Regions from separate parts of the Actinoallomurus vinaceus genome, predicted to be linked through region 2. Evidence: riboswitches for the same ligand, from Rfam matches in the RefSeq annotation. Region 2 holds a riboswitch; each other region holds the start of a gene.

Region 1 (7,412 bases), on a different contig from region 2:
GTCGCCGTTCCGGTCGATGCAGGGGGGATAGCCCCGGATGCTGAGCTCGGCGCGCGCGTTGGCGCTGCCCAGGAAGGCGATGAAGTTCTTCAGTAGTGAGGAGGACTCCGGAGCGCCCGCCGTGTAGAGGTACTCCACGGTCCAGAACGGATAGCCCTGGGCGATGCTGGTGGCGTCGGGCAGCCTGCCGTCGAGCGTCACCACGTGGAACCTCTGCAGCCGGGCGGCCTCGGTCTTGGCCGTCGGCGCGTCGGCGTACCCGATCGCGCCCGGCGTCTCGGCGACCTTGTCGACCAGCTCCTGGGTGGTGCGCAGCTCGCACCGGATCGTCGGCGCGTGGAGCGGCGGGCTGCTCTCCCGGCACTCGGTGGAGGACGCAGCGCCCTCCGAGCGGCCGAGCAGCTTGTTCTGGAAGATCTGGCGGGTGCCGGACTCGCCGTCGCGGCCGACGATCCGGATCGGGACGTTCTTGCCGCCGAGCTCGCTCCACCGGTGGTACCGGCCCCGGTAGATGTCCCGTAGCTGGGTGGCGCCCAGGTTGGTGATTCCCGTCGTGTCCGAGAGGATGACGCTGTAGACCACCACCGCGACCGGGTGGCTCCTGAGGTCGATGGCCGGGTGGGTGGTGTCCGGCCCGTCGTTGAGCACGGCCAGCCCGCCGGTGTCCTGGGAGCCCGCGGCCGCCAGGTCGTGCATGCCGGCCCGGCTCCCGGCGAGCTGCAGGTCGATCGATGCCGAACCACACGCCTTGCGGTACTGGCGGACGATCTCCCGCAGCGGGTCGGAGAAGGCGCTGGAGCCCTCGAGGCGCAGATGGCCGCTCGCGCAGTGCAGCGCGGGGTCGGTCCCGCGCTGGTAGTAATTGGCGAGCACGTTGCCGGTCAGCGCCATGGCCAGCACGACCCCCGCGGCGATGGCGGCCACGGGCCAGCTCAGCCTCCGCCGGCGCTTCTCGTCCTTCACCCAGCCGCTGGTCAGGGCGCCGTCCGCCTCGATCTCCTTGCTGGTCGTGTCCTTGGGCGTGTCGTCCAGCTCGCGCAGGACCACGACGAGTTTGAATCGCTGCCGGCGCTCGAGGGAAAGGTTCGCCAGCCGGACACCGTTCACCTGCCGGGTGTCCTCGGCCGGTGCGGAAGGCGGGCTCTTGACCAGGCCCGGCAGCCGGTCGGCCAGCAACCGACGGAGTGTCTTGACATCGGGGCGGTCGTTGCTCTTCACGACGCCTTCGGGGGTGACGGAGAAGAATTCCAGCCGGTCCCGTACCGCTTTGTGAAGCTCTTTGGTGCTGGCGTCGGAGACCCGCGCGTTCCAGATGACGCGGTTCTTGAAGGTGAATTCCAGCGGCCTGATGAAGTCGGACGGACCGATGTCGTAACCGCCGGTGTTGCGCACGCGAATGATGACGATGCTGAGCAGGTCGATGGTCCGCGCGTGCTCGCGCAGGTGCGGGTCCGTCGCGGTGGCCTTGTCATCCCCGTCGTGCAGCGCCACGGGGCTCAGCCCGATCTTCGAGTTGTAGAGCACCCGATAGGTGATCCGCTTGCGCCGTACGAGATACCGGTCGGCGAGCGGACTCGTGACGAGCAGGACGATGAGAATCCCCAGGAAGGCGTTCTCCTGGCGTTGCGCGATGAGCTCGGCTATTCCCTGCAACATGGCCGGCATCCCGCAAGCGCCTCCCCGTTCGAGCGGTGCCATGATGCTAGAGGCGCAAGACGGGGGACCCCGTCGGGGAACGGCGGAATTCACCGCTATTTCATGGGGGCGTCTTCTGTGATCCGGGAACCGTCCACTTCGGTGGCGGAGCGCCGATCGATTCGGCTTCCGGCCGACACTTCACGGAAAAGGCGCCCGACCGGAATACCCGGTCGGGCGCCTTTCCGAACCGCGTTCCTCAGACCTTGCGGATGAGGACGATCGGGGTCTGCTCGTCCTCGTTGCCGGCCGGGTTGTCGGACAGGACGTTCTCGACCCACTTGCGGTCGACGCCCTTGGACGCCCCGACGACCCACGCGCCGGTGAGGTGGTTGGCGTCGACGACGCAGACGTGGCAGCCGAGCGCCGCGGACAGGTCCTCCGACAGCTTGTCGGGGCGGCCCGGGCCGAACAGCAGGTGGTGGTCGTGCGGCGGGAGCGCCGCCGCCACGTCGTCGATCATGGCCGCGCCGGGCCCCGCGACACGGTAGAACCAGCCGCGCTTGCCCACCAGCTTGCCGGCCGCGCCCGCGGCGGCGCCGAGGAGGACCTTCGTACGGCCCGCCTCGAGGATCGCGCCCTGCATTCCGGCCGGGCTGTGCAGCGGGCCGATCTTGCCGACGAACTTGCTCAGCTGCTTGGCCATGCCCTCCGGCGTGATCATCTCCAGCGGGATCATGCGACCCTGGCCGGCCGACGCGGGGCTCTCCGACAGCGCGAGGATGTCGTCCGGCTGCAGCATGCCCTGCGTCGCCTCCTGAATGATCGGGAGGATGCCGGTGCGCAGCGTGATCATCTTGGTCTTGATCGGAATGCGGCGGGCGCCGACCGCGCGCTCGTCGACCGGCGGGATGTTCGGCGCCTTCTCCGGCGGCGTCTCGCCGAAGTGCTGGTGCAGCATCTGCCGGATCTGCTGGTTGCGCGGGTAGATCGACGCGCCGCGCTGCAGGATGTCGCGGGCCCCCGCCGGGTCGCCGGCCTCCATCCGGAGCGAGGCGAGAAGGGTGTAGTCCGAGGCGTACACCAGGTAGTCGGGGGCGAGCGCGATCAGCTCCGTCTGGTACTTCAGGGCGCGCGGCTTGTCACCGCGGTCCACCGCCCACTTCGACAGGCGCTTGAGCGCGTGCCGCCGCAGCTGGGAGTCGTTGACGACCGACTCGAGGATCGTCTCGGCGTCGTCCATCCATCCGCCGTCCTTGAGGACGTCGGCCAGCGTCAGGGCGTACCAGGGGATCGTGGGGTACTTCTCGCGCGCCTGCCGGATGATCTGGGACGCCCGGCCGTAGTCGCCACGCCACTTGAAGACCTCGGCCAGCGCCGCCGTCGCGAACCGCGTGTCACCGCCGGCCGCGATGGCCTGCTGGGCGATCTGCTCGGCCTTCCTGTCGTCACGCTCGTTGGTGAGGACCAGCCAGGACAGCAGGGACAGACCGTCACCGTCGAGATCCGCCCGCTTCTGCTCGAGGAGCTGCTGGGCCTCCTCCGGCTTGCGGAGCCAGATGTCATAGGCGCGGCTGTTCGTGCTCATTGTCAGAACCTCATGCGTCGTCGGCGATCTGCGGGATCGGCCCATCATCGCAGAGTTTCACGGCGACCGACGCGGTGCCCGCGTTCACCCTGGATCACCGTAGTGGGAGAGAGATGGACGAAGCAGGGGGGAATACGCAGGTTGTATGACCCGGGCTTGTCGGCCGCTCGATACCCTTGGGTCTCGTGGACCTCCTCGATTCATGGCGCGATCTTCCGGCCGCGCAGCAGCCCGACTGGCCCGACCCCGCCCGGCTCCGCGACGTCGCGGGCCAGCTGTCCAAGCTCCCGCCGCTGGTGTTCGCGGGCGAGTGCGACCAGCTCAAGGCGCACCTGGCCGCCGTGGCGCGCGGTGAGGCGTTCGTGCTGCAGGGCGGCGACTGCGCCGAGACGTTCTCCGGCGCGACCGCCGACGACGTGCGCAACAAGCTGAAGACCCTGCTGCAGATGGCCGTCGTGCTGACCTACGCCGGGAGCGTCCCGGTCGTCAAGATCGGCCGGATGGCGGGCCAGTTCGCCAAGCCGCGTTCCAAGCCGCTCGAGGTCCGCGACGGCGTCGAGCTGCCCGCCTACCGGGGCGACATGGTCAACGGGTTCGACTTCACCCCCGAGGCCCGGGTGCCGGACCCCGAGCGCCTGCTGCGCGCCTACCACGCCGCGGCCGTGACGCTGAACCTCACCCGCGCCTTCACCCAGGGCGGCTACGCCGACCTGCGCCAGGTCCACGCCTGGAACCACGACTTCGTCGCGGAGAGCCCCGCCGGCCAGCGGTACGAACGGCTGGCCGGGGAGATCGACCGTGCCCTGGCGTTCATGCACGCCTGCGGAGCGGACCCGGAGGAGTTCCACCGGGTCGAGGTCTACTCCAGCCACGAAGCGCTCCTGCTGGACTACGAACGCGCCCTGACCCGCATCGACTCGCGGTCCGGCCTGCCGTACGACGTCTCCGCGCACTTCCTGTGGATCGGCGAGCGCACCCGGCAGCTCGACGGCGCGCACGTGGACTTCATGCGGCGCATCCGCAACCCGATCGGCGTGAAGCTCGGGCCGACCACGACCGCCGAGGACGCCCTCGCGCTCATCGACCGGCTCGATCCCGACCGGGAGCCCGGACGGCTCACGTTCGTCACCCGCATGGGCGCCGGGCGGATCCGCGACAACCTCCCCACCCTGGTGGAGAAGGTCACCGCGAGCGGCGCCCAGGTCGCCTGGATCTGCGACCCGATGCACGGCAACACCTTCGAGGCGGAGAGCGGGTACAAGACCCGCCGGTTCGACGACGTGGTGGACGAGGTCGCCGGCTTCTTCGAGGTGCACCGGGCGCTCGGCACCCACCCGGGCGGCGTGCACATCGAGTTCACCGGCGACGACGTCACCGAGTGCGTCGGTGGCGGCCACGACATCGTCGAGGACGACCTGCACCAGCGGTACGAGACCGCCTGCGACCCCCGGCTCAACCGCGGCCAGGCGCTCGACCTGGCCTTCATGGTCGCCGAGATGTACCGCATCGGGAAGTGACCGCCGGGGACGCCCCTGCGTCCGTACGGGCCGCCGAGACGTCCCGCGTCGGGAAGTGATCGCCGGGGACGTCCCTGCCCTGGTCTGTACGGCCGCCGGGACGTCCCGCTTCGGGGAGTGATCCGAACGACCCGTCCGGGGTCCGGCGGCCGTCACACGACGCGTACGGCGCCGGCGAACGGGCGGGTCGACAGGTCGGCGACGCGGACGTGGTCGCCGGTGTGCGGCGCGTGGACGAACTTCCCGTCGCCGATGTACATCCCCATGTGGTGGATGTCGGTGTAGAAGAACACCAGGTCGCCGGGTTCGAGCTGGTCCCGGGAGACGTGCACGCCGGCGTTCCACTGGTCGCCGCCGTAGTGCGGCAGATTGACGCCGACCTGCTTGTAGGCCCACATGGTCAGGCCCGAGCAGTCGAACCCCCGGCCGGCCGCCGCGCCACCCCACACGTACGGCACGCCGAGCTGCGACAGCGCGGCCCGTACGGCACCGACGGCCTTGCCGGGTCCGCCGGGGATGGGAGGCACCGTCTCGCCCTTGCCGGCGCGCTCGACGGCGTCGCGCAGCAGCGGCCTGCGGACCTTCTCCAGGTCGTGCCGGATGACCGTCCGCTGCCTGGCGAGCCGGCCCCTGAGCCGGGCCGCCTCCGCGGCGCGCTCCCGGGCGTCCTGGCAGGTCCACTGGGCGTTCTGGATGGCCTGGGTGAGCTGCCGGATCTCGGTGTCGTCCTGCTGCGTGAAGTAGTGCAGGGTCGCGGCCCGGTCGAGGACGGCGCGCGGGTCGGAGGCGGCGAGGAGGCTGGGGGAGTCGTCGTTGCCGCCGCTCATGTAACGCGTCGCCACGAACCGGCCGACCTTGCGCTGGATGGCCTTGAGCGCCTGCGCCGCCCGGGCCGAGGTCTGGCCGGCGACGACGGCCGCCCGCTGGGCCTGCTCCAGGCGTACCTTGAGGCCGTTGTACTGCTCGGTGAGCTGCTCCAGCTGGTTGTTCAGCTGGTCGGCGCGCTGCCGGAGCGCGTCGATCCCGGGACCGGGCCGGGCGGTGTCCGCCAGCGCGGGCGATGCGAGCCCGGCGACGACGAGCGCCAAGGCCACGGCGGCCGTACGGCGGGCGGTGGCCTTCGGCGGGTGGTGGGCGCCCTGTGTGAGGGCTATGGCGGCCGTACGGTGTGCCGTGGCCTTCGGCGGGTGGTGAGGGTCGTGTGTGAAGGTCACGGTGGCCGTGCGGCGAGCCGTGCCCTTCCCGGGATGATGGGGATCGCGGCTGCCCGCAGGGTGCGATGACGCCATCCAGTGCTCCTCTCCTCAGGCCGCCTACCGGGTTAGCTGACGGGTTCGGACGGAAGAGAAGCCCTACCGCGCACCGTCGGCGACGGGCGCGGATTCACCCCGGATGCGAAGGCAGGGAGGTGCCCCATGGCTTCGCGAGTGGGTCCCCGGTTCCCCGGCGCGCCGGCTGACGCGACGGGCGATTCGGCGGTCCGGCCGTCTCTCGGCCGGTGACGACTCGCTGGAGATTAACGGATAGTGACGAGGCCGCCAACGAGAACATGCGGAGATGGCCCGGGGGATCGGAGGATGGTCACTCCGGGTGATGTGGGGGCTGGTCCTTTGCGCCTACACGCACACGGTCCCCGCCCCCTCCGGATCGGGAGGAAACGGGGACCGGCGTGACGTTCGGACGCGCTCGCTCAGGAGAGGACGGACTCGGACTCGGCCTCGGAGCTGTTCTGGGCCACCGCAGCGTGCAGGGTGTTCCAGAACGCCAGCTCGACGTCCTCCTCCAGCTCGGAGATCTTGCCCCAGAACTCCTTGTCCTCGGCCTTGGCGGCGGCCTCGGCGGACAGGACGGGCATGACCATGGTGCCGGCGTCGGCGGCATCCAGGTCGGCCACGCTGACCTCGGCGGGCAGCTCGACCGGCGTGCGGTGGTGCTTGCCGCGCTTGCGGACCCGGACGTTCGGCGCCGAGACGGGCACCTTGACCTTCGACTTGCCGACGGCCAGGGCCACCGTGCCGAACAGGACGACGGCGAGCAGCCCGGTGAGGGCGGCCTGCTGGTCCGGCAGGGAGGTCGGCGCGGGCGCCGGGTCGTGCGACGCGATCGTGTGCGTGTCGACCTTCGCCACGGGATCCTGGCCGATCTCCTTGACGGCGGGCGTCGGAGCGGCGTGCTTGGGAGCGTACTTCTCGTTCTGCGCCGTCTGCTGGGCGGTCTGCGCGGGGGCCGACTTCACCTTCACCTTGGAGGGGTAGCCGAAGCCGACGACCTGGCTGATGTCCCGGGTGGCGCGCAGCAGCGCGTTGTTGTGGTTGGCCTCGATCGTGTGCAGCGTGTGGCCGTCGACCCGCTCGACGATGCCGACGTGCTCGATGTCGCCGATGCTCTTGCCGCCCGACCAGGAGAAGAAGACGATCGCGCCGGGCTCGGCCTTGTGGCCCCAGGCGTCGTGCTTCTTGAACCAGTTGGCGTGGTCGGGAGTGGAGGCGAACTGCCCGGTCCAGTCCTCGACGCCGGCCTTGTTGGCCGCCCACGCGAGGAACATGTCGCACCAAGGAGCGTCCGTGTAGGAGGAGTCCTTGTCGACATGCTTGCCGTACCAGTCGCCGAATTTCGTGTAACCGCTGGCTTTCTCGTGGTAGCCGAGCTGGCCTTTGGCGACCTCGAGCAGT
Region 2 (7,412 bases):
GGAGCCGGTCGGTGGGCGTACGGCCGACGCCGACGGCGTCGGCCACGTCCTGTCCGTGCGCCCAGGTCTCCATCAGGCGGGCGGTGGTGAACGAGGCCGCGCCCATGTCAGGGCCGTACCAGGGGATCCGCGCCTTCGGCTCCAGGCCGGCCAGGACCTCGGCCATCCGGTCGCGGGCCGTCCGGAACCAGTCCAGGACCTCCTCGCCCGGCATGGAGCGCCGTTCGGCGACGATCCGGTCCGTGTCGAAGCCCTCGGCGATCAGCGTGCGGACCTCCTCGCGGAAGGCGTCGGGATCCGTCGCGGCGCGTACGGCCGCCTCGTCGAACCACGCCAGGTGGATGACCTGGTCGCGTACGGTCCAGCCCTCGGCGGGGGTGGGCAGGTCCCACGCCCCGGGCTCCAGGAGGCGCTCGAGGTCGCCCGTCTCCGCGCGCAGATCGGTGAGCAGTTCGTCCATTGCCACGGCCACGGGCCACAGCGTACAGAACCTCGTTCGGTCATCGCGGTGCGCGCGTGCGGGCGGGCACAATGGAGAGGTGGTCTGCCAAGCGTGTCGCGAGCGGCGGCACGATGAGTGCCGGGGCGGCACGTGGTGCGACTGCCAGCACCTGCCGCCCGAGGCCGCCCCTGACGAGGAGCGGTCCGCGTCCGGTGACGGCACCGAACCGGACGTCAACTGGCTGCGGCAGGGCTGAGATCAGGCCGCGCCGCGGCGGGAGATCGGCGTGCCCGGGCGGGCCGTCCCGCCCTGCGAGCACCAATGTGACGTTCGTCCGCATTTCGGACAAGGTTGGACAGTCATCGAACCACATGTCATCATCGGTGTATGGCTGCTGCGAATCCGTTGCTGGTTATGCGCCGGCACGTTGACTACCTCCGTGTGGGCAGCGCCATCTGTCGTTGACGCCTGATCACCGCCACTGCCTCATTGGCGCGCGGTATGCCGGTGTCACCCCCTTAGCTCAGCGTTGAGCCAGCAGTGCGACCTGCCGGCGTGCTTCGCGTCCACTCACCACGGAGGACGCGCACGATGCCACCCCGTCAGCAGCGGAAACGAGGCGAGGGCCAATGGGCCCTGGGCTATCGCGAACCGCTCAACAAGAACGAAGAGAACAAGAAGAACGACGATGGACTGAACGTCCGTCGTCGCATCATCGACATCTACGCCAAGGCCGGCTTCGACTCGATCGACCCCGCGGATCTGCGGGGCCGGTTCCGCTGGTACGGCCTGTACACGCAGCGCCGGCCCGGCATCGACGGCGGTAAGACGGCGGTCCTCGAGCCCGAAGAGCTCGACGACCGTTACTTCATGCTGCGCGTCCGGATCGACGGCGGCCAGCTGAACCTCGACCAGCTGCGCACGATCGCCGACGTCTCCTCGAAGTACGCCCGGGGCACGGCGGACATCACCGACCGGCAGAACATCCAGCTGCACTGGATCGAGATCGAGAGCGTCCCGGCCATCTGGGAGGCCCTGGAGTCGGTCGGGCTGGACACCACCGAGGCCTGCGGCGACACGCCACGGGTCATCCTCGGCTGCCCGCTCGCCGGGATCGACGCCGACGAGGTCATCGACGCGACGCCGCAGATCCACGACGTCCACGACCGGTACATCGGCCGCCCGGAGTTCTCCAACCTGCCGCGGAAGTTCAAGTCGGCGCTGTCCGGCTGCACGGCGCAGTGCACGATCCACGAGATCAACGACATCGCGTTCGTCGGCGTGGTGAACGACAAGGGCGAGGTCGGCTACGACATCTGGGCAGGCGGTGGCCTGTCCACCAACCCGATGTTCGCCAAGCGGCTCGGGGCGTTCGTCCGGCCGGAGCAGGTCCACGAGGTCTGGGCGGGCATCGCGGGCATCTTCCGCGACTACGGCTACCGCCGCCTCCGGCACCGCGCGCGGCTGAAGTTCCTGATGAACGACTGGGGCCCGGAGCGGTTCCGCGAGGTCCTGGAGAAGGAGTACCTCGGGTACGCCCTGGCGGACGGACCGGCGCCCGGAGGGCCCCGGAACGACCGCCGCGACCACGTCGGCATCCGCCGGCAGCGCGACGGCCTCTACTACGTCGGCTTCGCACCGAGGGTCGGCCGGGTCGACGGCGACCTGCTGCGTGTCATCGCGGACCTGGCCGAGGAGTACGGCTCCGGCCGGGTGCGCACGACGACCGAGCAGAAGATGGTCATCCTCGACGTCCCGGAGGACCGGACCGAGGCGCTGGCCGCCGAGTTGGAGGCGCACGACCTGCGGGTCCGCCCGTCGACGTTCCGCCGTCAGACGATGGCCTGCACCGGCATCGAGTTCTGCAAGCTCGCCATCGTCGAGACCAAGCAGCGCGGCATGGACCTGATCGACGAGCTGGAGCAGCGCCTGCCCGACTTCGACGAGCCGCTGACGATCAACATCAACGGCTGCCCGAACTCCTGCGCGCGCATCCAGACCGCCGACATCGGACTGAAGGGCCAGCTGGTCACCGACGCGAACGGCGACCAGGTCGAGGGCTTCCAGGTGCACCTGGGCGGCTCGATCGGCGGGGAGTTCGGCAAGAAGATCCGGGGACTGAAGACCACCGCCGAGGAGTTGCCCGACTACGTGGAGAGGGTGCTGCGCAGATTCCAGGAGGGCAGGCACGACGGCGAGTCCTTCGCCGCGTGGGTGCAGCGTGCGGAGGAAGGTGAGCTGAAGTGACCGAGAGAGCCGTTCCCTTCTACTGCCCCTACTGCGGAGACGAGGACCTCGAGCCGTACGAGAGCGACGGCGGCTGGCACTGCCGGGCGTGCACGCGCGCGTTCAAGCTCCGCTTCATCGGGCTCGGCGCGCTCAGCGCCACGGGCGCTCCCAGACGGGAGGGCTCGGCATGACACTCCTGTACGAGCGCGCCCCCGCGGCGCTCGACCTGACCGACATCGTCGAATCGGCCGCCGACGCACTGGAGGAGGCCTCCGCCGAGGAGATCATCCGGTGGGCGATCGCGACCTTCGGCGACCGGATCTGCGTCACGTCGTCCATGAAGGACGCCGTGCTGGTCGACATCGCCTCGAAGGTCCGCCCCGGCATCGACGTGCTGTTCGTCGACACCGGCTACCACTTCGCCGAGACGGTCGGCACGCGTGACGCCGTCGAGGCCGTCTACCCGGTCAACGTGGTCAACGTCACCCCCTCCCGGACCGTCGCCGAGCAGGAGCGCGACCTCGGGCCCCGGCTGTACGGCCGGAACCCGGACCTGTGCTGCCACCTGCGCAAGGTCGAGCCGCTGAACCGCGCGCTCGAGCCGTACCTCGCGTGGATCACGGGCATCCGGCGTGAGGAGACCTCGCACCGGCGCGGCTCGCGCGTGGTCGAGTGGAACGCCGCGCGCGGGAAGGTCAAGGTCAACCCCCTCGCCCGCTGGACCCAGGCCCAGCTCCACGACTACATCGAGGAGCACGGCATCCTGGTGAACCCGCTGCAGTACGACGGGTACCCCTCGATCGGCTGCGAGCCCTGCACCAAGCAGGTCGCGCCGGGCGAGGACCCGCGCAGCGGACGCTGGGCCGGCACCGGAAAGACCGAATGCGGCATCAACCTCTGAGCACGCGGACGATCCCGCTGGTCGTGGTGGCCCACGGCAGCCGGGATCCCCGTGCGGCGGCGACGATCGAGGAACTTCTCGATCTTGTTCGTCGTTCATCGGGGGTGCGGGTCGTGACCTCGTATCTCGACCACGCTCCCCCGGCCCCGGGGCAGGCGCTCGGTGGTCTCGTCGGAGAGGGGGCCGACGAGGCCGTCGTGCTCCCTCTGCTGCTCACCGCGGCGTACCACAGCAAGACCGACATCCCGGGGGCGCTCAGCGAGGTACACAGCGCCCACCCGCGGCTGACCCTGCACTACGGGGCGACGCTGGGCCCGCACCCGCTGATGACGCGGGCCCTGGAGCGGCGGCTCGCCGAGGTCGGCGTCCGCCCCGACCCGGGCACCGCTCTGGTGCTCGCCGCCGCCGGTTCCAGCGATCCGGCGGCGAACGCGACGATCGGCCGGATGGCGCGGGACTGGCGCGGCTGGCGCTCCGTCGTCCCCGCGTACGCCTCCGCGGCCCGTCCCACCCCTGCCGAAGCCGTACGCATGCTGTACGACGCGGGCGCGCCGCGAGTGGCGGTGGCGTCCTACTTCCTGGCCCCGGGCTACTTCGCGGACAAGGTCCGCGAGGAGTCCCTGGAGGCCGGGGCGGTGGCGGTCTCGCCCGTGCTGGGCGCCGCGCCCGAGGTGGCGGAGATCACCGTGCAGCGTTATCGCGAGATCCTGACGCGTGGCGATCGCGTCGCGGCAGCGGGCTGACACCTTCCCTCCGTGGCGCGCTGACACCTTCCCTCCGTGGCGCGCTGACACCTTCCCTCCGTGGCGCTCCGGCGCGCCTCCTACCGGGCGGCGGTCACCTGCCGTGACGGGCCGCGGAATACCCTGCGCCGTAAGGCTGTTCGGATATGTGGCGACGCTGATCGCCCTTTGCGGCCACTCATGATTGTTCTGGCCGGAAAGGTAAAAGTCGATCAAACGGCTGCCGGATTGATCTTTATAGCGATCTTTGTGGCACCCATCACGTGACTTATGTCCGACGGTGGTATTTGGCACGTCGCTATTTGTCTGATATGTTCCTCTCAGTCCGGCGACGCCCCCCACGCGCCGCCCGACATCCGCCGGCACGGCCGGCCCACCAGCGCAGACAGCGCGGCGCGAAGACGCGTGCGAGGGCCTCCGTACAGAGCCGAGACGGTTCATATCCCAAAACGCGCCACTCCCGTGGACTACCCGTTGATCCATTTTGGAGCGGGAGCGGCAACGTCGAGTCCGTGAAGATCACGGAGCCGGGGACCCATCAGAAGTCCCGGGGTGAATCGGCACATCCCCTGTGCCGTAGGGCCGACTTCCACGCCCGAACCCGTCAGCTAACCCGGTAGGCGTACTGGAAGTAAGGAGCAGAACCTTGTCCGCGAGTCCGCCCTGATCTGAATACCGGCCGTCACCGCTACCCCTAGCCCGGCGACGGCAGACGTGTCTCTTTGTTCGAGCCGCCCGCATGAGCGGGCGACCCGCTGAATCCGCACCTCGCGGAACCGGGGACCCACCGCATCACTGGGGTGAATCGGCACATCGTGCCGTAGGGCAGCTTCCACGCCCGAACCCGTCAGCTAACCCGGTAAGCGGCATGGAAGCCGAAGGAGTACCCCCCTGTGTCCCCTCGACACGCCAAACCCCGCTTCACCCTGAACCGCAAGACCCTCGCCGGCGTCATCGCCGGCACCGCCACCGCCGGCGCGGCCGCGATCACCGTGGCCTCCGCAGGGCCGGCTCTCTCCGCGCAGATCCCCGGTGCGACCCACCAGGCGGCGCACCATGTCGCGCAGATACCGAATCCCGGTATGGGTAGGGCGATCCAGACCAACGCCCTGCGCGACGACCCGCGCGTCAAGACGCGCGCCCTCGCCGCGCCGCAGAAGCAGGTGCAGAAGAGGCTGCCCTCGGCCACGGACGTGCTGAAGCTCGCCGTCTCCCAGGTCGGCACCACCGAGAACGCGGCCGGCGGCAGCAAGTTCAACCAGTGGTTCATGGGCACCCCGTACGCCGCGCGCGGCGTGGCGGAGAACGGCGGGTCCGTCGGCGACTACGCCAACGCCTCGTGGTGCGACATGTTCGTCTCCTGGGTCGGCGACCAGCTGGGCGTCAAGGGAATGGGCGCTGACGCGTTCACCCCGGCCCACGCCAAGTGGTTCATCTCGCAGGGCCGCTGGGGCAACGCGCCCAAGCCCGGGGCCGTCGTCTTCTTCTCCTGGAACGGCGGCGGTGTCGACGGCATCGACCACGTCGGCCTGGTCATCAAGGACAACCACGACGGCACCATCCAGACCGTCGAGGGCAACACGGACGACGCCGTGAAGATCCGGACCCGGAGCACCTCCTCTGTCGTGGGCTACGGCTACCCGGAGTACGCCCAGTAATCGCCCGGGCCGGCGCGTGCCGCGTCGCCGCCGAGCGATGCGGCGCGCGCCGACCTCCCCTTCCCGGGCGGTCCTTCGAATCCCCCTGGCATCGCCCCTGGGATCCCCCCATCCCTCATGCCCCCGTTCCCCCATGCCCCCGAAAGGAATTTCCATGATCAGGTTCTCGACGAAGGCCATCGCCACCGCGGCCGCCGGCGTCACCCTGGCCGGCGCCGGCGTGACCACCGCCCTCGCTTACGGAAACACCCCGGAGTCGGCATCCTCGGCGCAGAGCGCCCCCGCGGCGTCCGCCCCGCAGGCGCCCGAGCAGACCGAGAAACGCGTCGCCACGGCGAACCAGGACCGGCTGTTCGTGAGCATCAAGAAGGACCTCAAGAAGGAGAAGAAGGCGGCCCTGCCCGGCGGCGTCTCGACCGCGACGTCCTTCTGGGACCCGTCGACGGCCTCCGGCAAGCCGATGTCGTACCAGACGCTCGCCAGCCCGTACTGGCCGCTCGGCACCAAGGTGAAGGTCACCTACAACGGTAAGAGCGAGATCGGCATCGTGGAGGACTTCGGCCCGGCCGAGTGGGCCGTCGCGCAGCACAACCCGCCGGCGCTCATCGACCTGTCGGAGAAGATGATGCAGCACCTCACCGGCACCGCGTCGAACTCGATCACGGTCAAGTTCCAGGTCCTCGAACTGGGCAAGGGCGGCGTGTACCGCCACTCTGGCACCGGCTACGCCACGGCCACCGGCAAGGCGTAACCGCCCCCTCGACACCGGCAGGGCGTCACCCGCTCCCCCCCTCGCCTGCCGGTCCGGACGGCGCGGGATCCCCTCATTTGAGGAGATCCCGCGCCGTTCTGCCGTTCCCGACGGCTTGCTGTTCCCGGCGGCTCACCGTTCCCAGCTCACCGTTCCCGGCTTGTCCTTCCCCGGCGGCTTGTCCTTCCCGAGGGCTTGTCCTTCCCGACGGCCGCCCTTGCCCGGAAGGAATGAACTGCGGTTCAATTCTTGCGTGCCCTACCGCCGTACGCCCCGTGTCGAGGCCCGGCTCAGCGCCTCCCGGGACCGCATCCGCGCCGCCGCGCTGGCGGTCGTCGCCGAGCGCGGCTACGCCGGCTGCTCGATCGCGGCCGTCGCCCGGCGAGCGGGCGTCGCGACCGGCAGTGTCTACCGCCACTTCCCGGCAAAGGCCGACCTGGTCGCGGAGGTCTTCCGGGTGGCCTCCCAGCGCGAGGTCGACGCGTTCGCGCGCGCCGCGTCGCTGGAGAGCTCGGCGGCGGAGGGGATCGCGGCGGTGATCGAGACGTTCGCGGGCCGGGCCCTGCGGGCCCCGCGGATGGCGTACGCGCTCCTCGCCGAGCCGGTGGATCCCGCCGTCGACGCCGAGCGCCTGGTCTTCCGCCGGGCGTACGCCGCCGTCCTCGCCGGGCTCATCGGCCGTGGCATC
Region 3 (7,412 bases), on a different contig from region 2:
TTCCCACTCGGGTCCGCCTTTCCCCAGTTTCCCAAGGTCACCGAGCATCCGGCGGTTATCGAGGCCGCCGCGTCCCTCGGGGTGACACCCGCCCAGGTCGGCCTGGCATGGCTGCTCGAAACCTACGCGCACACGCTGCTCATTCCGGGCACCGTCGACCCCGCCCATCTGAAGGAGAACATCGCGGCGGGTGACGTCCACCTCGACCGGCAGATCATCGACACCCTCGACGGCATCGCCTAAGGTTCACCGGGCGGGTGAGCACGCGGCGGCCGGTGGCGTCCGGTTCCGGGGAACGTGAAGCGAACGGGCCGCCATCGCGGCCGACGGAACGATAATCTTGTTCGCGGAACCTGGTTCGCCGATGACGAAAGCACGGACGGGTCATGATCCAGTCAGTGCAACGCGCGGCCCAGATCCTGCGAGAGCTCGCTGCCACCGGCCCGAGGCTGGGCGTGACGGAGCTCGCCGAGCGGATCGGGGTCGCCAAGCCGACCGCTCATGCGCTGCTCCGCACGCTGGAGACCGAGGGGCTGGTCGTGCAGGACCCCGAGTCCAGCAAGTACGCCCTGGGCCCCGGGCTGGTGCGCCTCGGCAACGCCTATCTCGACGGCCACGAGCTGCGCACCCGGTCCATGATCTGGGCCGACGCGCTGGCGACGCGGGTGAACGAGGCGGTCTGGGTCGGGGTGCTGACCGGTGATCATTTGCTGGTGGTCCATCACGTCTTCCGGCCCGAGGGAGCGGTCCAGATTCTCGAGGTCGGAGCCACGATCCCCTGGAACACGTGCGCGCTGGGCAAGGCGATCGTGGCGTTCGGGTCCGAGGCCACGGAAACGGAACTGCTTGGCGGTGAGCTGGGCGTACTGACCGGCGCGAGCGTGAGCGACCCTGAGGTTCTCGCTGAGCAGCTGGCGGACGCGCGGAGCGTCGGGTACGCGATCGAGGATCAGGAGTCCGCCCTGGGAGACGCCGGTGTCGCGGCACCGGTGTTCGTCCGCTCCGGCGATGTCGCGGGCGCCATCGGCGTGGTCGGGCCGGTCGAGCGGCTGCTGTCCGAGTCCCGGCGGGAGGAGATCGCGGTCGCGGTGCGGGAGACCGGCCGCAATCTCTCGCGGGAGCTGGGCGCCACCCGCGGCCATACCCGGCGCGCCGGTTGACCGGAGAACGCCTGCCTCGTACGCCGAGGTCCAGTGCCTTGTTGAACGGCGTTCGTCAATGCTGAACGGCCTTCTGGCTCCGGTGGACGTCCGTGAGGTCAGCGGCTGCCGTACTGCGCGGCCCAAGCGGCGGCGACCTGGGTTCTGGAGGTGAAGCCCATCTTGTACAGGATGCGCCCGACATGGCCTTCGGCGGTGCGCTGGGCGATGACGAGGGCGCTGGCGATGTCCTTGTTGCTGAAGCCGCGCGCGACGAGCTCGGCGATCTCGCGTTCCCGGCGGGTGAGGACGGCGGCGACGCCTGTCAGAGCCCCGTCCGCCGTCTCGGACGCGGCGGGCTCTTCGTCCCGGGCTCGGGCGATCGCCTGCTCGGGGGTGAGCCGTCCGCCGCGTGCGTGGGCCGCGGCGAAGGCGTCCTGGCCGAGCGTTCGCCTGAGGCCCGTCTCGCAGTCGGTGTGCGCATGTGCCACCGGTCCGATTTTGGGCAGCGACGCCCCGGCCGATCGCCAGAGGGCCTCCGCGGCGCCCAGCAGTTCGGCGGCGTACTCATGCCGATCCTGATCGGCGGCGATCCAGCCCAGCGCTTCGACGCAGTGAGCGAGGCCCAGGTGGTCCACGGGGACGCGCGGCGGACGCAGGGCCTGGCGGATCACACTGGTCGCGGCCCGGGCGTCACCGCGTCGCCACAGGTCGAGGCCTGTGATCCAGTGCGCTTCCCGGCGGGACCATCGGGCACCGGCCGACTCGCACATCTCGTCGCACTCCCGGCACAGAGCGGTCGAGCGGGCGTCGCCCATGAAGACGGCGGCCGTGGCCAGCTGCAGCAGTGTGGTCCACGAACGGCCGTGGTCTCCCGTGGCGCGGTAGTGGGCCAGCGCCCGGCTCAGGAGCGCGTAGGCGCGTGGGAAGTCCTCCTCCAGCACCGCTGCCAGGCCGGTCAGCTGGATGACCCCGGCCAGCTGCGCCTGGTCGCCGAGCCGCTCGGCCAGGGCGCGGCACTCCTCCAGCAGTGGCGCCGCGGCCGGGAGGTCGCCGCTCCGCAGGTACAGCCAGGCGTCGGCCCACAACGCCCTGGCCCGCGCGGCGCTGGGTGAAGGGTCCGCGGCGAGGGCCCGCTGCAGCCAGCGGTGGCCGTCGCCCAGGGAGGAGAACGACAGCGGATGGCTCCACAACGCGGCGGCCATCTCCAGGCCGGTCCGCTCCTCGCCCGGCTCGTTCAGGCAGAACTCGAGCACGGCCGCCCACTCGGCCTCTTCGCCGGCCATCCGGTCGAGCCATTCGCCCTGCCCAGGTCCGAACCACTCGGCTCCGGCCTGCTCGGCCAGGTTCCGGTACCAGTCGCGGTGCCGCCGTCGTACGGCCTGCTCCTCACCCGACTCGACCAGCCGGTCGTGCCCGTACCGTCGTAGCGCCTCCAGCATCCGGTACCGCGTCCGAGAGCCGTTGGCCTCTCTGCCGAGGATCGACTTCTCCACCAGGCCGGCCGTCGCGTCGAGCACGGCGTCGGTGAGGATGCCGTCGTCGCACACCTGTTCGGCCGTCTCCAGATCGCACACACCGGAGAAGACCGACAGCCGGGCCCAGAGCGTCCGTTCCTCGACCGAGCACAGGTGGTAGCTCCAATCGATCAGCCCGTACAACGTCTTCTGGCGCGGAGGCGCGACCGGGGAGTCGCTGCGGAGGAGCTGGAACATCTGATCCACCCGATCCGCGATCTGCTCCACCGACAGCGCCCGCATCCGCAGCGCCGCGAACTCGATCGCGAGCGGGAGGCCGTCCAGCCGATGACAGAGCCTCGTCACCGCCGCGGCGTTGGCGGCACAGACGGCGAACTCCGGCACGACGGCCGACGCCCGCTCGCTGAACAGGCGCACCGCCGCGTACAGCAGCACCGTGTCCGCCGACGCCTCATCGAGCTCCGGCACGGGAAGCGGCGGCACTTCCAGGACGAACTCCCCATTGGCGCGGAGGAGTTGCCGGCTGGTCGCCAGGATGCGCACATCGGCCGTCAGGCAGAGGAGATCCCCCACCAGGGCCGCGCACTCGTCGATCAGGTGCTCACAGTTGTCCAGCACCAGCAGCATCCGTTTTCCAGCGAGGCGCCCCGCCAACCCGGCCGGGTCCTGGACGTTCCGAAGGCCGAGGGTCTCCGCGACCAGCCGTACGGGCGACTTCGGGGCCTCCGACGCGGCCAGGTCGACCAGCCACACCCCGTCGGGGAACGCTCGCCGGGCGTCCGTCGCGACATGCAACGCCAGGCGGGTCTTGCCCACGCCGCCGACGCCGGTCAACGTCACCAGACGCCCGACGCCCAGCAGCCGCTTCACCTCCGCGAGTTCGCGCTCGCGGCCGATGAAACTCGTCAACTCCGTCGGCAGGTTCCCCACCAGCCGTCCCGTTGCGGCCGTACGCATTTCCTCTCCACGTCGGCAGATCGCCCGATCTCCTCTGGCCGGATAGGACGTGTGCCTGATCGCCATTGATGGAATGGCCGCCGGCCTGCCGCCTGTCCGTCGTCGCCAGGAGCAGGAGATCATCCGCCGCCGATCTTCACAGCGGTTCGACCGCCCCATCGGACTTCAGGGGCGAGGGACGGTCGATAGGTTGTAATGAACATCAATCTAAAACTCTGAATCCGGTTCATCAATAGCGAACGACCTACGGATTCTAACCCTCTCAACATGCGAGACAGGCGCCCGACCACCTGCACCGTCGCGTGCCGAGATGCCGGCACACCGGACGATCTCGGTCCTCCGAACTCGGTTCGGCATGCGTGAACGGACTTCTGCAGGCTGGAAGACGGACTCGACGAGTGTCGTGGCCCACGGCCGGGCCACTGTTCCGGCGGCTTAGCCTGGTCGGTAACGATGTCACCAGAATCACCGCCTTGGACAGCGAATGGACATCGATACGACCTTGGCGTGGGTACGGGGGATCACCGCGGCGATACGCCGCGACGCCGACTATCTCACCCGGCTGGACGCCGCCATCGGCGACGCCGACCACGGCGTCAACATGCAGCGCGGCTTCTCCGTCGTGCGAAGCACGCTGGACGGTAAAGAATTCAGCACAGTAGGGGAAATTCTCACTAAAACCGGGACCGCGTTGGCGTCGAGCGTCGGCGGTGCGGCGGGCCCGCTGTACGGGATGGCGTTCCGCGCCATCGGCAGGCAACTCACCGAGCCGAGCGCGACCGCTGAGCAACTGCTCGCGGCATTGCGCGCAGGCCTGGAGGCGGTCCAGAAACTGGGCGCCGCCCGGCCCGGGGACAAGACCATGATCGATGCCTTCGGTCCGGCGGTGGAGGCGTTCGAGAAGGCCCTGCGCGGCGGAGCCGCCCTCGGCGCGTCCGCCTCCGCCGCCGCGGACGCCGCGGAAGCGGGCATGCGCGCCACCATCCCCATGATCGCCCGCAAGGGCCGCGCCTCCTACCTCGGGCCCCGCAGCCAAGGCCACCAGGACCCCGGCGCCACCTCCACCGCGCTCATCTTCCGCGCCCTCGCCGAAGCGGTAGCACCCTGATGTGATTTGCATCACATTTTTGATGTTTCAAGCTTTGTTTGCTACTTTTCCGCACGTAACGGAGCACCGTGCGTCATCTTCGCTGGCCAGGGCCGGTGTGGCGGGGCGCTCGGCGAGGCATCTCACGGTCACCCTTCTCCCCCGCGTCCTTTTTCATCGACCTGTTGTACGAGCCGCTCGCACGAGCGAGCGCCCGCTGAGTCCGCACCTCGCGGAGCCGGGGACCCACCGCATCACTGGGGTGAATCGGCACATCGTGCCGTAGGGCAGCTTCCACGCCCGAACCCGTCAGCTAACCCGGTAAGCGGCATGGAAGCCGAAGGAGTACCCCTGTGTCCCCTCGATACCCCAGACCTGCGTCTGGGCTGAGACGCGTGGCGCTCAAGACCGCGGTCGCCGGCATCATCACCGTCGGCGCCGCCGTCGCCACCCAGCTCTCCGCGAGTGCGGCCCCGCACTCCCCGGTCCCCGTCTCCGCGGACCGGCACACGGCCTCAGCGGCCGACCACGACCCGGCCCCGGACCTGGGCACCGTGCTCAGGAACATGATCGTGCCGAAGGGCGAGCTCCAGAGGGGGCAGCCCTCCGCCGCCGACGTGCTGAAGGTCGCGCTCTCTCAGGTCGGCACGACGGCGGACGCCGCCGGGGGCACGAAGTTCAACCAGTGGTTCATGTCCACCCCGGCCGCCCAGTCGGGCGCCCAGCGGTACGGCGGGAAGATCAGCGACTACGCCGACGCCAGCTGGTGCGACATGTTCGTCTCCTGGGTCGGCGCACAGGCCGGCGCGCCGGGCGTCGGAGTCGACGCGTTCACGCCCACCCACGCCCAGTGGTTCCAGCAGCAGGGGCGGTGGGGCGCCATCCCGAAGCCCGGCGCCGTCGTCTTCTTCTCCTTCTCGGGCGACAAGACCGTCGGCGGCATCGAACACGTCGGTCTCGTGGTCAAGGACGATCACGACGGAACGATCGAGACCGTCGAGGGCAACACCGACGAGTCCGTCAAGATCCGCATCCGGCCCGTCTCCGAGGTCGTCGGGTACGGCTACCCGGACTACATCCGGTAGCCCAGGCGACGTGGCCGCCGGGACCGCGGCGGGCGCCGCGATCGCGCTCGGGATACGCGGTGTCCGCAGTGCGATCGCCGAGCGCCCTGCGCGGGACGCCCCGCTGTGGTGAGAATGGGCCCATGGGCAGGGTCGCGTACGGCGTCGCACTCATCGTCCTCACCACCGCCACGGCATGCGGCTCCGGCGGCGGGTCGAAGCCGGACGCCCGTTCACCGGCACCGAGCGGCACCGCCGCGAGCGCGTCGGCGCGTACGGCCGTGTCCTGGCCGACGTACCACGGGTCGAACGACCGCGCCGGGTACGCGGCCGGCTTCCCCGCCCCGCGTACGCTCGCGGACGCCTGGACGGCGCGGCTCGACGGAGCGGTGTACGGGCAGCCGGTCGTCGTCGGCGGCATGGCGTACGTCGGCACGGAGAACGACACCGTCTACGCACTCGACCTGGCGACGGGCCGGCAGGCCTGGAAGCGGCACCTGGGCACGCCCGTGCCCCAGTCGGCGCTGCCCTGCGGGAACATCGACCCGCTCGGGATCACGGGAACACCGGCGTACGACGCCACGACGCGCACGGTGTTCGTCGCGGCCGAGACGACAGGCGCGCACCACACCCTGGTGGCGCTGAACGCCGCCGACGGCCGTGTGCGGTTCACGCGCGGCCTCGACGTCGCGGCCGGCCGCGACCGTTCGACAGAGCAGCAGCGCGGGGCCCTCACGGTCGCCGGCGGCCGGGTGTACGTGCCGTTCGGCGGGCTCGACGGCGACTGCGGCAACTACGTCGGCTACGTCGCCGCCTCCCGGACGGACGGCACCGGGTCCGTCGCCGCGTACGCCGTTCCGACCAGCCGGATGGGCGGCATCTGGGCGCCGTCCGGCCCGGCCGTCGACGCGTCCGGCGACGTCTACGTCGCCGTGGGGAACGGCGCGAGCCTCGGCGGCGCCTACGACGGCAGCGACTCGGTGCTGCGGCTGTCCCCCGACCTGTCCCGCCGTCTGTCGTACTTCGCGCCGAAGAACTGGGGCGCGGAGAACAGCGAGGACCAGGACCTCGGCTCGACGGGCCCCCTCCTGCTCCCGGGAGGACGGGTGCTCATCGCCGGCAAGACGGGAGACATCTACCTGCTCGACGCGCGCGACCTCGGAGGGATCGGCGGCCAGCGCGCCTCCCTGCCCGGCTGCGTCTCCTTCGGCGGGATGGCCCGGTCCGGGTCCTCGGCGTTCCTGCCCTGCGAGAACGGCCTGCAGCGCGTCGACGTCTCCTCCGGCGGCACCCTGCGCCGGGTCTGGACCGCGCGGGCCGACATCAAGGGATCGCCGGTCGTCGGCGGTGGCGCGGTGTGGACCCTCGACACCGGGGCGGGCGTGCTGCACGCCCTGTCCCAGTCCGACGGGCGCTCCATCGCCTCCCGGCACGTCGGCACGGTGACCCGCTTCGCCTCCCCGACCCTCGCCGGGTCGCTCGTCCTCGTCCCCACGATGGCCGGGGTCACCGCCATCAGCGTCCGCTGACACGAGCCAACAGCGTGCACTGACACCAGCCGACGGGCCGACGGTGTGCGCTGACGCGGGCCGACGCGCTATCAGCGCCCGCGGACGCGGGCCCGACAGGGCCGACCGCGCGCACTCACGCCAGCCGACGAGCCGACGGCGTGCGGCAGCGCCAGCCG
Region 4 (7,412 bases), on a different contig from region 2:
GCGCGTGGGGTGGGTCTGCGGGAACGAGCGAGACACCGCAGGCCGCGCCGACAAGGGCCGCCTGGGATCTGCCCAAGGAAGCGAGCCGGTATCCCCATGGAGACTCTCTGGTTCGTGGCCATCATGCGCTGGTTCCGCCCATGTGCGACGGGTCGGCCCCGAACGACGCACACATCGGACTCCTACTACTCTAGATAGTAGATCCTTGAGCAAGCGTACCGCGAACGCCGGACCGTCGAAGTGGAGGCGGGACGGTTTAACACCTGCAAACAGGGTGTCGCGCCATTACGAAGAGAACGACCCCTAAGAAGCAAGAACTATGTGGGGTAGTAGCTTTAGAGGCGCAACGAGCGGCCTCGTCCGGTCGCCGACGCGTGCAGACGGCAGGCGGTTCAACCTACCGGGCAGTGGCGCTCGAAGATCGCGACGATCGCGGGATTGGCGGCAAGCCCCAGCGGCAGGGCGAGAAGCAGAGCGATCCCCATGGCGTTGATGCCACGAGCGGCACGGCTCAACGGACGCGCCGGGTTGAGAAGCCTTCGTACTCGCGTCAACAGGGCAGTGCTGCCGGCTCCCAGTGCCGCCGCCGGAACCGGGCCAGCTGCGACAGAGACCAGCGCGGCGGCCACGACCGCTCTGTCATGGCGGCGCACGGCCGAATCGTCGGCTATGAGTTCGATCAGGCGGGCGATCTCGAGCCGCGCGTCCCGGAAGAGGCGAATTCGGGGGAACGCTCTCGCCAGCGCGACCGCAACGTTGCGCACGATGTCGTGCCGTCCCCGCAGATGAGCCTTTTCGTGCTCGAGCACGGCCGACAACTGTGCGCCGTCGAGCCGATCAAGCGTGCCTGTGGTGAGCACGATGCGAGAACGCCGGCCGGGGATGCAGTAGGCGACCGGTGCGGCATGCTCGACCACGACGATGCCCTTCTCCGGAAGCGGCCGGGCGACCAGGGCCAGTGCACCGAGGTGAGCTCGTTTACTCCACCAGGCGCGGGCAAGGCTCGCTATGACGTGACCGCCGGCCCATAGAACGAGTCCCGCCGAGCTGAGCAGACCGGCGACCGCCCCGACAGGTTGCGATACACCTGAGTAGTGGTCGCGCATGGCCGTCACGCATGCGTCGAGGACGTGGGTGAGACCGCCCGCGTCACGGATCGCCGGCACGACAAGAACCAGCCCGCCCAAGGCGAGGGAGATAAGCGCCGATGCCGTCGCCGCCTGCCACATCGCGAGTCCGAGCCGTGGCGCCCGATCGACCCAGTCGAGTCTCTTCAACAGGCGGGGTCCTGCGGTGAGAAGTGCCGCGGCGTAGATCAGCAGCGCCAGGGCTGCGGTCATGAGTTCTTCTCCGGAGACACGATCCGCATCGCCGCCTGCAATGCCTGCGCTTCGTCAGTGGATAGTTCAGACAGGAAGTGAACGAAAGCAGCGGCCTGATTGTTGCTGGTCGCCAGCGCCGAACGCATCAGGCGTGCCGTATAGGTCTCGCGACTGACCAGCGGCTCGTACAGATGCCCTCGCCCTGCCTTCTCCCGCCGCAGCCAGCCCTTCTTGTGCAGCTTGTCCATCACCGTCAGGACCGTGGTGTACGCGATGGTCCGGTCTTTTTGCAGGTCCTCCACGACCTCGCGCACCGGAACCGGCCGGCCATAGCGCCAGAGGCAATCCATGATCGCTGCTTCGAGTTCACCGAACTGCCGTAGTGCCATCGCCTACTCCATGTCCCCGGACTGCTGTCGCACCCCCATTCTACTATGGACCATAGTACATGTAGGGACGGTCAGGATTGGGCCCGCACCAAGTGTTAGGCCGTGCAGGCTCGATCACGGAGCAAGAGCGGCTTACACCTACTGCGTACCATAGGAGGAGACCGGCGCAGAATCGTCACCAGCCGATCGGCCGATCCTCTGCGGGGGTGAAGACCGACACGAGGATGCGACGCGCGAACAGGTCCGTTTCGCGCGGACCCGTGACGTCGTAAGTGAAGTGCTGCAATGGCCAGAGCTGGATGCCGCCGATCGTCACCGGACGCCGCACCTCATATACGGCCGGCCACGGACAGCGGTGAAAACATCCCAGCCGTTCACCGGCCCGGTCGACCGCGAAAACGATCGCTCCCAGGCGCAGCGCCGCGGCGATCTGGGCCTGAACGCGCACGGTCGCCGCCCGGCAGCTGTCCGCCGCCCACATCCGCTCGAGAACGGCGTGCGCTCCGGGGAGCGACTGAAGGATGGGGCGTTGGTCAGGGTCCGTGAGGCACCATGGATCGGTCTTCTCCACGACGCGGGCGGCCAGGGAGACCGCCCTCGTAGCGTCTCGGCCATCGAGCAGATGCGGCATCGCGAGGTATTGGCCGAATGCGTACAGGGTGCGGATCGCGTACCGCAGGTGCACATCGGGAGGTGTCGGCATGGTCGCCGGATCACCGTCGAGCGATGCTCGCGCCGCATACTCGATCGCATCGCCGGCACGGCCGAGGATTCGCCTGAGGCGGTCGCGGTCCTCAGACCGGATTCCCGGCACATCCGCATGGCGGACCAGAGCGACCAGGCCTCGCGCGTGGATCGCCCGCGCGGCCGTCGCCGTCGCCGCCAGCAGCCGACGATCGCTGGGCTCATCCACGCGCCAGGTCGGAGGGTCCGCGGGAAGGTGAACGTGGTCTTCGATCCGGTAGGTCGAATCAATCGCTATTCGGCGCGCATGAAAGAGCCAGCGCTCGACCTGTCCGAGGAAGGCGAGGGTCCGAGCCGCCGCTCCGGACGGCAGGTTTCCGTCGTCGTAGGGATGGATGGCGTCGAGTAGGTGTTCACCGAGCGTTTGCAGCGCATAGGCGTTCCAGACGCAGAGCAACCGTCCCGCAGCGGCGGATGTCTGGTCGGATGATCCGGTCGGCCGGCCGAGGAGGTCACGTCGCCATCGTTCCGCGTCTTCGAGTTCTCGACGGACGACAGAACCCCCACGGCGGTAACCCTCAAGGGTCCGTGCGGGAAGTTGACCATCGAGGGCTCGTACCGCCCGAATGTCTCCGCCAGACACACTCATCGCGCTCGGTCCGCCCCACGCCGCCACTGGAAGTCGTTTCATATTCGGAAAGGTGTGATCTCCACGCCGACGACGCCCCTGTTGGTGATGACGGCACCGCGCCGGACCTCAACCGCCCAGAGCGGCGCATGGAAGGCCAGGTCGTAGCGGCCCGTCCCGACGAATCGGCTACGGCTCGACGTGGCCGACCACAGGGAGAAGAGCCTCGTCAACGGCCGGAGGACACTGCCGACCTTGATGAGCCTGCCTTCTGACTCGTGTCGGCCACGACCGAATGAAGCGAGTCCCAGAACGCGAGTTCCGTGTCCTCCTCCAGCTCAGAGATCTTGCCCCAGAATTCGCGATCCTCGGCCTGCGCCGCCGCGTGCGCGGTGAGCGCAGGCATGACGGTCGTACTCGCGTCGGCGTCCTCGAGATGAGCTACGGTGACATCCGCCGGCAGCTCGGCCGGAGTGCGGTGGTGCCTTCCGCGTTTGCGAAGCTGCACTCCGGAAGAGGGCACCGGCACCTTGACCTTGGACTTGGCGATGGCCAGCGCGGCCGTTCCGAATACGACGACGGCCAGGAGCCCGGTCAACGCGGCACCTTGCTCGGCGAACGCGGATGGCTTTTCCGGTGCTGAGTGAGTCGTCTGGACGGCATGCGTCGCCGGCCCGACGTCGCTGACGAGCGACCCGACCGAGGGCGGCGGAGCGGAGTGCTTCGGAACGTACTTCTCCCCCGTCTTCTGCTCTGCCTTCTGCTCCGTGCCCGGGATCGACTTGCCCTTGACCTTCACCTTCGCCGGATACCCGAACCCGACGACCTGGCTGATGTCCCGGGTCGCGCGCAGCAATGCATTGTTGTGGTTGGCCTCGATGGTGTGCAGCGTGTGGCCGTCGACCTTCTCCACGATGCCGACGTGTTCGATGCCGCCGATGCTCTTGTTCCCGGAGAAGGAGAAGAAGACGATCGCTCCTGGCTCGGGCTTGTGTCCCCAGGCATGATGCTTCTGGAACCACAGCGCGTGCTGGGGTGTGGAGGCGAACTCGCCCGCCCAGTCCTCAACACCGGCCTTGTCGGCAGCCCAGGCCAGGAACATGTCGCACCAGGGGGCCGTCTTGTAGTAGGAGCCCTTGTCGACATGCTTGCCGTACCAGTCGCCGTACTTGGTGTAACCGCCGCTCTTCTCGGCGTACCCGAGCTGGCTCTTGGCGATCTGCAGCAGCTTGTGTCCTACCGGATCCATCGCTCTCCCTATACCGCCGACCGGGTTAGCTGACGGGTTCGGGCCAGGGAAGCCCTACCGCACAGGCGGATTCACCCCAGAGACAGATGGGTCCCCGGCTCCCGCGCCGCCGGCTGCGGCACAGGACTAGGCGGATCAGACCGTACCTCCCTGGTGGGAGGTAGATCGCAGTCCGACTCCGACGCAATGTAGTAGCAATGTCGCGGAAGCGGCAAGTGAGCCTGGAGATAAGAACTGAGAGAATCAGCGGTCTCACCGATCGCGTCTCACCCAACCACCTAGCGTCACGCTGGAGCGATGTTCCACCGCACGACTCACCCGAAGGCCACGGCGGCGAGTCGTCATCTCGCCGTCACCGCTGCCCCAGATCGCTCCGCTCGCCCTCGCTTACTACTCTCTGTAGGAGATGTTCAACGATCATCCCTGCATCGCGGTATCGCTCCCGCCGCGAGGTGCCGCCCCGTCATCGGATATTGGCGACATCCCGATCTGAGGAGGTACCGCTTCGTCTCGAGACATCGAGCAGAAGCTGAACGCCGGCACCTGACATTCGAAGGCGCGAGCTGGTAGATGGACCTCGGTTAAGGTCCCACGCCCGAAACTCCAACAGTCGAAGGACTGACACATATTCGGTCCAACTTTTTTCGGGTTGCCAAACCATTAAGGAGTTACCACCCTCACCTTAAACAGCTATGGCGATCTTCTGGCTATGGTTACACCCGTGATGGCGTTCGCCAGGATCCCCGCGTTAGGTCGAGATCGCACCGGCCTGCTTATCCACGGTTTCCTGTCGCTGTTGGTCTTCATGGCATACGGATGCCCATGCGTTCCAGCAGGACATCTTCATAGCGATTTCCATCGCACTTTCACCATCACCTCCCCCTCGCATTCGATGCCCACGTTCGGACACGGGACCTGCGACAACAGCGGGCATAGATGCCACGACGATCCGCCGATGGGATCGACCTCTGACAGTCAGCTACGGATGGGTCTTTCCTGCCAACGTGCTCCCATGTCTTCGCACGTCATGCCCATGTTCGCGTGGGTGAACGCCGAGGCGAACGGGCGGGAGCGGTCACCGCCGATATCGGCACACACAGGTCACTCAGTACGCCACGACTGGGCTGCCGCCCTGGCCGTTCTGTGCGTTTTCCGATCCTGATCAGTCGCGCGCGTCGGCACCACGCCGGCGCAGAAGGCCCACTGTCACGCCGCGCGACCGATAAGGACCATCACCCATGCGAACAGCGCATACGTATGTGCCGGAGCTCCTGGACGTCATCGGGTGCACACCCGTGATACGTCTTCGCAACCTCACGACTCAGGACGAGGCGCAACTCGTCGTCAAGCTGGAAGGCACGAATCCGGCCGGCAGCCTGAAGGACCGACCGGCCTGGTACATCATCGAGCATGCCGAGCGGACCGGGCAGCTGTCCGCCGGCGGCACGATCATCGAGTCGTCCTCGGGGAATTTCTCGATCGCACTGGCGATGATCGGCGCATCCCGCGGTTACCGAGTGATCGCCATCGTCGATCCCAAGCTCACTGCCACCAACCGCGGCCTCCTGGAGGCTTACGGGGCAGAGATCGTCGTCGTCGACGAGCCCGATGACTCCGGCTCGTACCACAAGACACGGATCGCGCTCGCCAACAGGCTGAAACGCGAGATCACGAATTCCTTCCGTCCCGATCAGTGCTTCAACCCGCTCAACGGTCAGGCGCATTACCGGACCACCGCCCGTGAGTTGCTCGACCAGACCCACGGCCTGTCGGCGGTCGTGTGCACCGTCTCCACCGGCGGCCAACTCGGCGGTATCGCCCGTGCGGTCAAAGAACGCTCGCCGTACGTGGAAGTGGTCGGTGTCGATGTCGAAGGCTCCGCGGTCTTCGGCGGCGAATCACACGCCTACCTCACCCCCGGCGTGGGGCTGAGCTGGACTCCGACGAACCTCGACCTGTCGCTGGTGGACGAGGTGTACAAGGTCACCGACGAGGACGCCTATCAGGCATGCCGCACCCTGGTGCGTTCGGAGGGACTGCTCGCGGGTGTCTCCACCGGTGCGGCGCTCGCTGTCGCTCTCGCCAAGGCGATACGTGCCCGTTCCGGTCGGCAGGTCGCCTTCCTCGCCTGCGACCGCGGCGAACGGTATCTGGCCACCGCCTTCAACGACAACTGGCTACGCGCCCACGGACTCACCACCACGGCCGACCCGGAGACCCTGCGTAAACGCGTCGAGGAGCTGGCGCCGTACTCGACCAGGCCGGCCGAGGAATGCGCGAACCACCAGCCCGAACTGGCGGCCGAACTCGGTTCACCCAGCCCCGTTCTCGCCCGCTCGGACTGGAAAGGGAATCGATGCTGACGTTGCTGCGGGAGAGGATGTTCCGCCGTCTATGGCTGAGCTATTCGGCGTCGGCCGCCGCGACAGGCATGATGCCCACCGCGCTGACGCTCGCCATTCTCGACCGGCCACACGGCCTCACCGCGCTCGGCCTGGTGCTGGGCGCGCGGACACTCGGATTCGTCATCGGTTCCCTGCCCGGCGGCATCATCGCCGATCGTTACCCGCGCGCGGTCGTCCTGACGATCTCAAGTGCGGTGCGCGGCGGCGCCACCGCGGTCGTCGGGCTGTTCGCCGATCTGCCCCTCATTGCCCTCTGCATCGCGATCTGCTGCGCCGGTGCGGGCGAGGGCATGTTCCGCAGCGCCTACCAAGCGATGATCGGAGAGTTGTTCGGCGAGGATCGGCTGCAGGAGGCCAACGCGATCACCACGCTCAGCCTGCGAATCTGGCTGGTCGGCGGCCCGACCACAGCGGTGGCCCTGTACACCCAGGTCGGCCGGGACCTCAGCCTCACGGCTTCGGCGGCCCTTTGGATAGTGTCCGCGCTGCTCGCCGCGACCGTCGCCACCAGGCATCGCGCCGTGCCGGCACCGGAAGCGAAGGCCGATGCACTGACCGAGTTCCGCGAAGGGCTTGCCGAAGCGCGCCGCCACCGCTGGTTCCTCGCCGGCCTCGCCGCTCTGGTCTTCTGGCTCGCCTTCGGTGAGGCGGCCAAGTACGTGATGCTGCCCGTGGTGAGCCGGCAACGATTCGACTCCACCGCGCTCATCGGTCTCGCCCTCGGTGCCTACTCCG

The links. Region 2 has a riboswitch for cyclic di-AMP ahead of ABEA24_RS23695 (CHAP domain-containing protein). Riboswitches for the same ligand answer to the same signal wherever they lie in the genome.
Region 1: it holds a riboswitch for cyclic di-AMP, as region 2 does, so the genes downstream of both, ABEA24_RS18885 (C40 family peptidase) here and ABEA24_RS23695 (CHAP domain-containing protein) in region 2, are expected to answer to the same signal.
Region 3: it holds a riboswitch for cyclic di-AMP, as region 2 does, so the genes downstream of both, ABEA24_RS38290 (CHAP domain-containing protein) here and ABEA24_RS23695 (CHAP domain-containing protein) in region 2, are expected to answer to the same signal.
Region 4: it holds a riboswitch for cyclic di-AMP, as region 2 does, so the genes downstream of both, ABEA24_RS24695 (CHAP domain-containing protein) here and ABEA24_RS23695 (CHAP domain-containing protein) in region 2, are expected to answer to the same signal.

The regions. Positions count from the first base shown of each region.
Region 1 covers NZ_BAABHK010000005.1:24,744-32,155, forward strand. Annotated here, with positions in the region: gene ABEA24_RS18870 (substrate-binding domain-containing protein) at 1-1,656, opposite strand, end outside; gene ABEA24_RS18875 (tetratricopeptide repeat protein) at 1,895-3,223, opposite strand; gene ABEA24_RS18880 (class II 3-deoxy-7-phosphoheptulonate synthase) at 3,409-4,740, shown strand; gene ABEA24_RS18885 (C40 family peptidase) at 4,893-6,029, opposite strand; cyclic di-AMP (ydaO/yuaA leader) riboswitch at 6,034-6,228, opposite strand; gene ABEA24_RS18890 (CHAP domain-containing protein) at 6,431-7,412, opposite strand, start outside.
Region 2 covers NZ_BAABHK010000006.1:443,938-451,349, reverse strand. Annotated here, with positions in the region: gene ABEA24_RS23725 (TIGR03084 family metal-binding protein) at 1-472, opposite strand, end outside; gene ABEA24_RS23720 (hypothetical protein) at 540-698, shown strand; gene ABEA24_RS23715 (nitrite/sulfite reductase) at 1,034-2,689, shown strand; gene ABEA24_RS23710 (PDDEXK family nuclease) at 2,686-2,862, shown strand; gene ABEA24_RS23705 (phosphoadenylyl-sulfate reductase) at 2,859-3,572, shown strand; gene ABEA24_RS23700 (sirohydrochlorin chelatase) at 3,554-4,315, shown strand; cyclic di-AMP (ydaO/yuaA leader) riboswitch at 4,808-4,952, shown strand; cyclic di-AMP (ydaO/yuaA leader) riboswitch at 5,059-5,195, shown strand; gene ABEA24_RS23695 (CHAP domain-containing protein) at 5,209-5,973, shown strand; gene ABEA24_RS23690 (RlpA-like double-psi beta-barrel domain-containing protein) at 6,128-6,724, shown strand; gene ABEA24_RS23685 (TetR/AcrR family transcriptional regulator) at 6,978-7,412, shown strand, end outside.
Region 3 covers NZ_BAABHK010000014.1:133,277-140,688, reverse strand. Annotated here, with positions in the region: gene ABEA24_RS38310 (aldo/keto reductase) at 1-243, shown strand, start outside; gene ABEA24_RS38305 (IclR family transcriptional regulator) at 387-1,160, shown strand; gene ABEA24_RS38300 (ATP-binding protein) at 1,259-3,574, opposite strand; gene dhaL (dihydroxyacetone kinase subunit DhaL) at 4,059-4,682, shown strand; cyclic di-AMP (ydaO/yuaA leader) riboswitch at 4,867-5,003, shown strand; gene ABEA24_RS38290 (CHAP domain-containing protein) at 5,057-5,746, shown strand; gene ABEA24_RS38285 (outer membrane protein assembly factor BamB family protein) at 5,869-7,254, shown strand.
Region 4 covers NZ_BAABHK010000007.1:73,987-81,398, forward strand. Annotated here, with positions in the region: gene ABEA24_RS24680 (M56 family metallopeptidase) at 393-1,340, opposite strand; gene ABEA24_RS24685 (BlaI/MecI/CopY family transcriptional regulator) at 1,337-1,711, opposite strand; gene ABEA24_RS24690 (hypothetical protein) at 1,887-2,852, opposite strand; gene ABEA24_RS24695 (CHAP domain-containing protein) at 3,253-4,272, opposite strand; cyclic di-AMP (ydaO/yuaA leader) riboswitch at 4,272-4,415, opposite strand; gene ABEA24_RS24700 (cysteine synthase family protein) at 5,511-6,635, shown strand; gene ABEA24_RS24705 (MFS transporter) at 6,629-7,412, shown strand, end outside.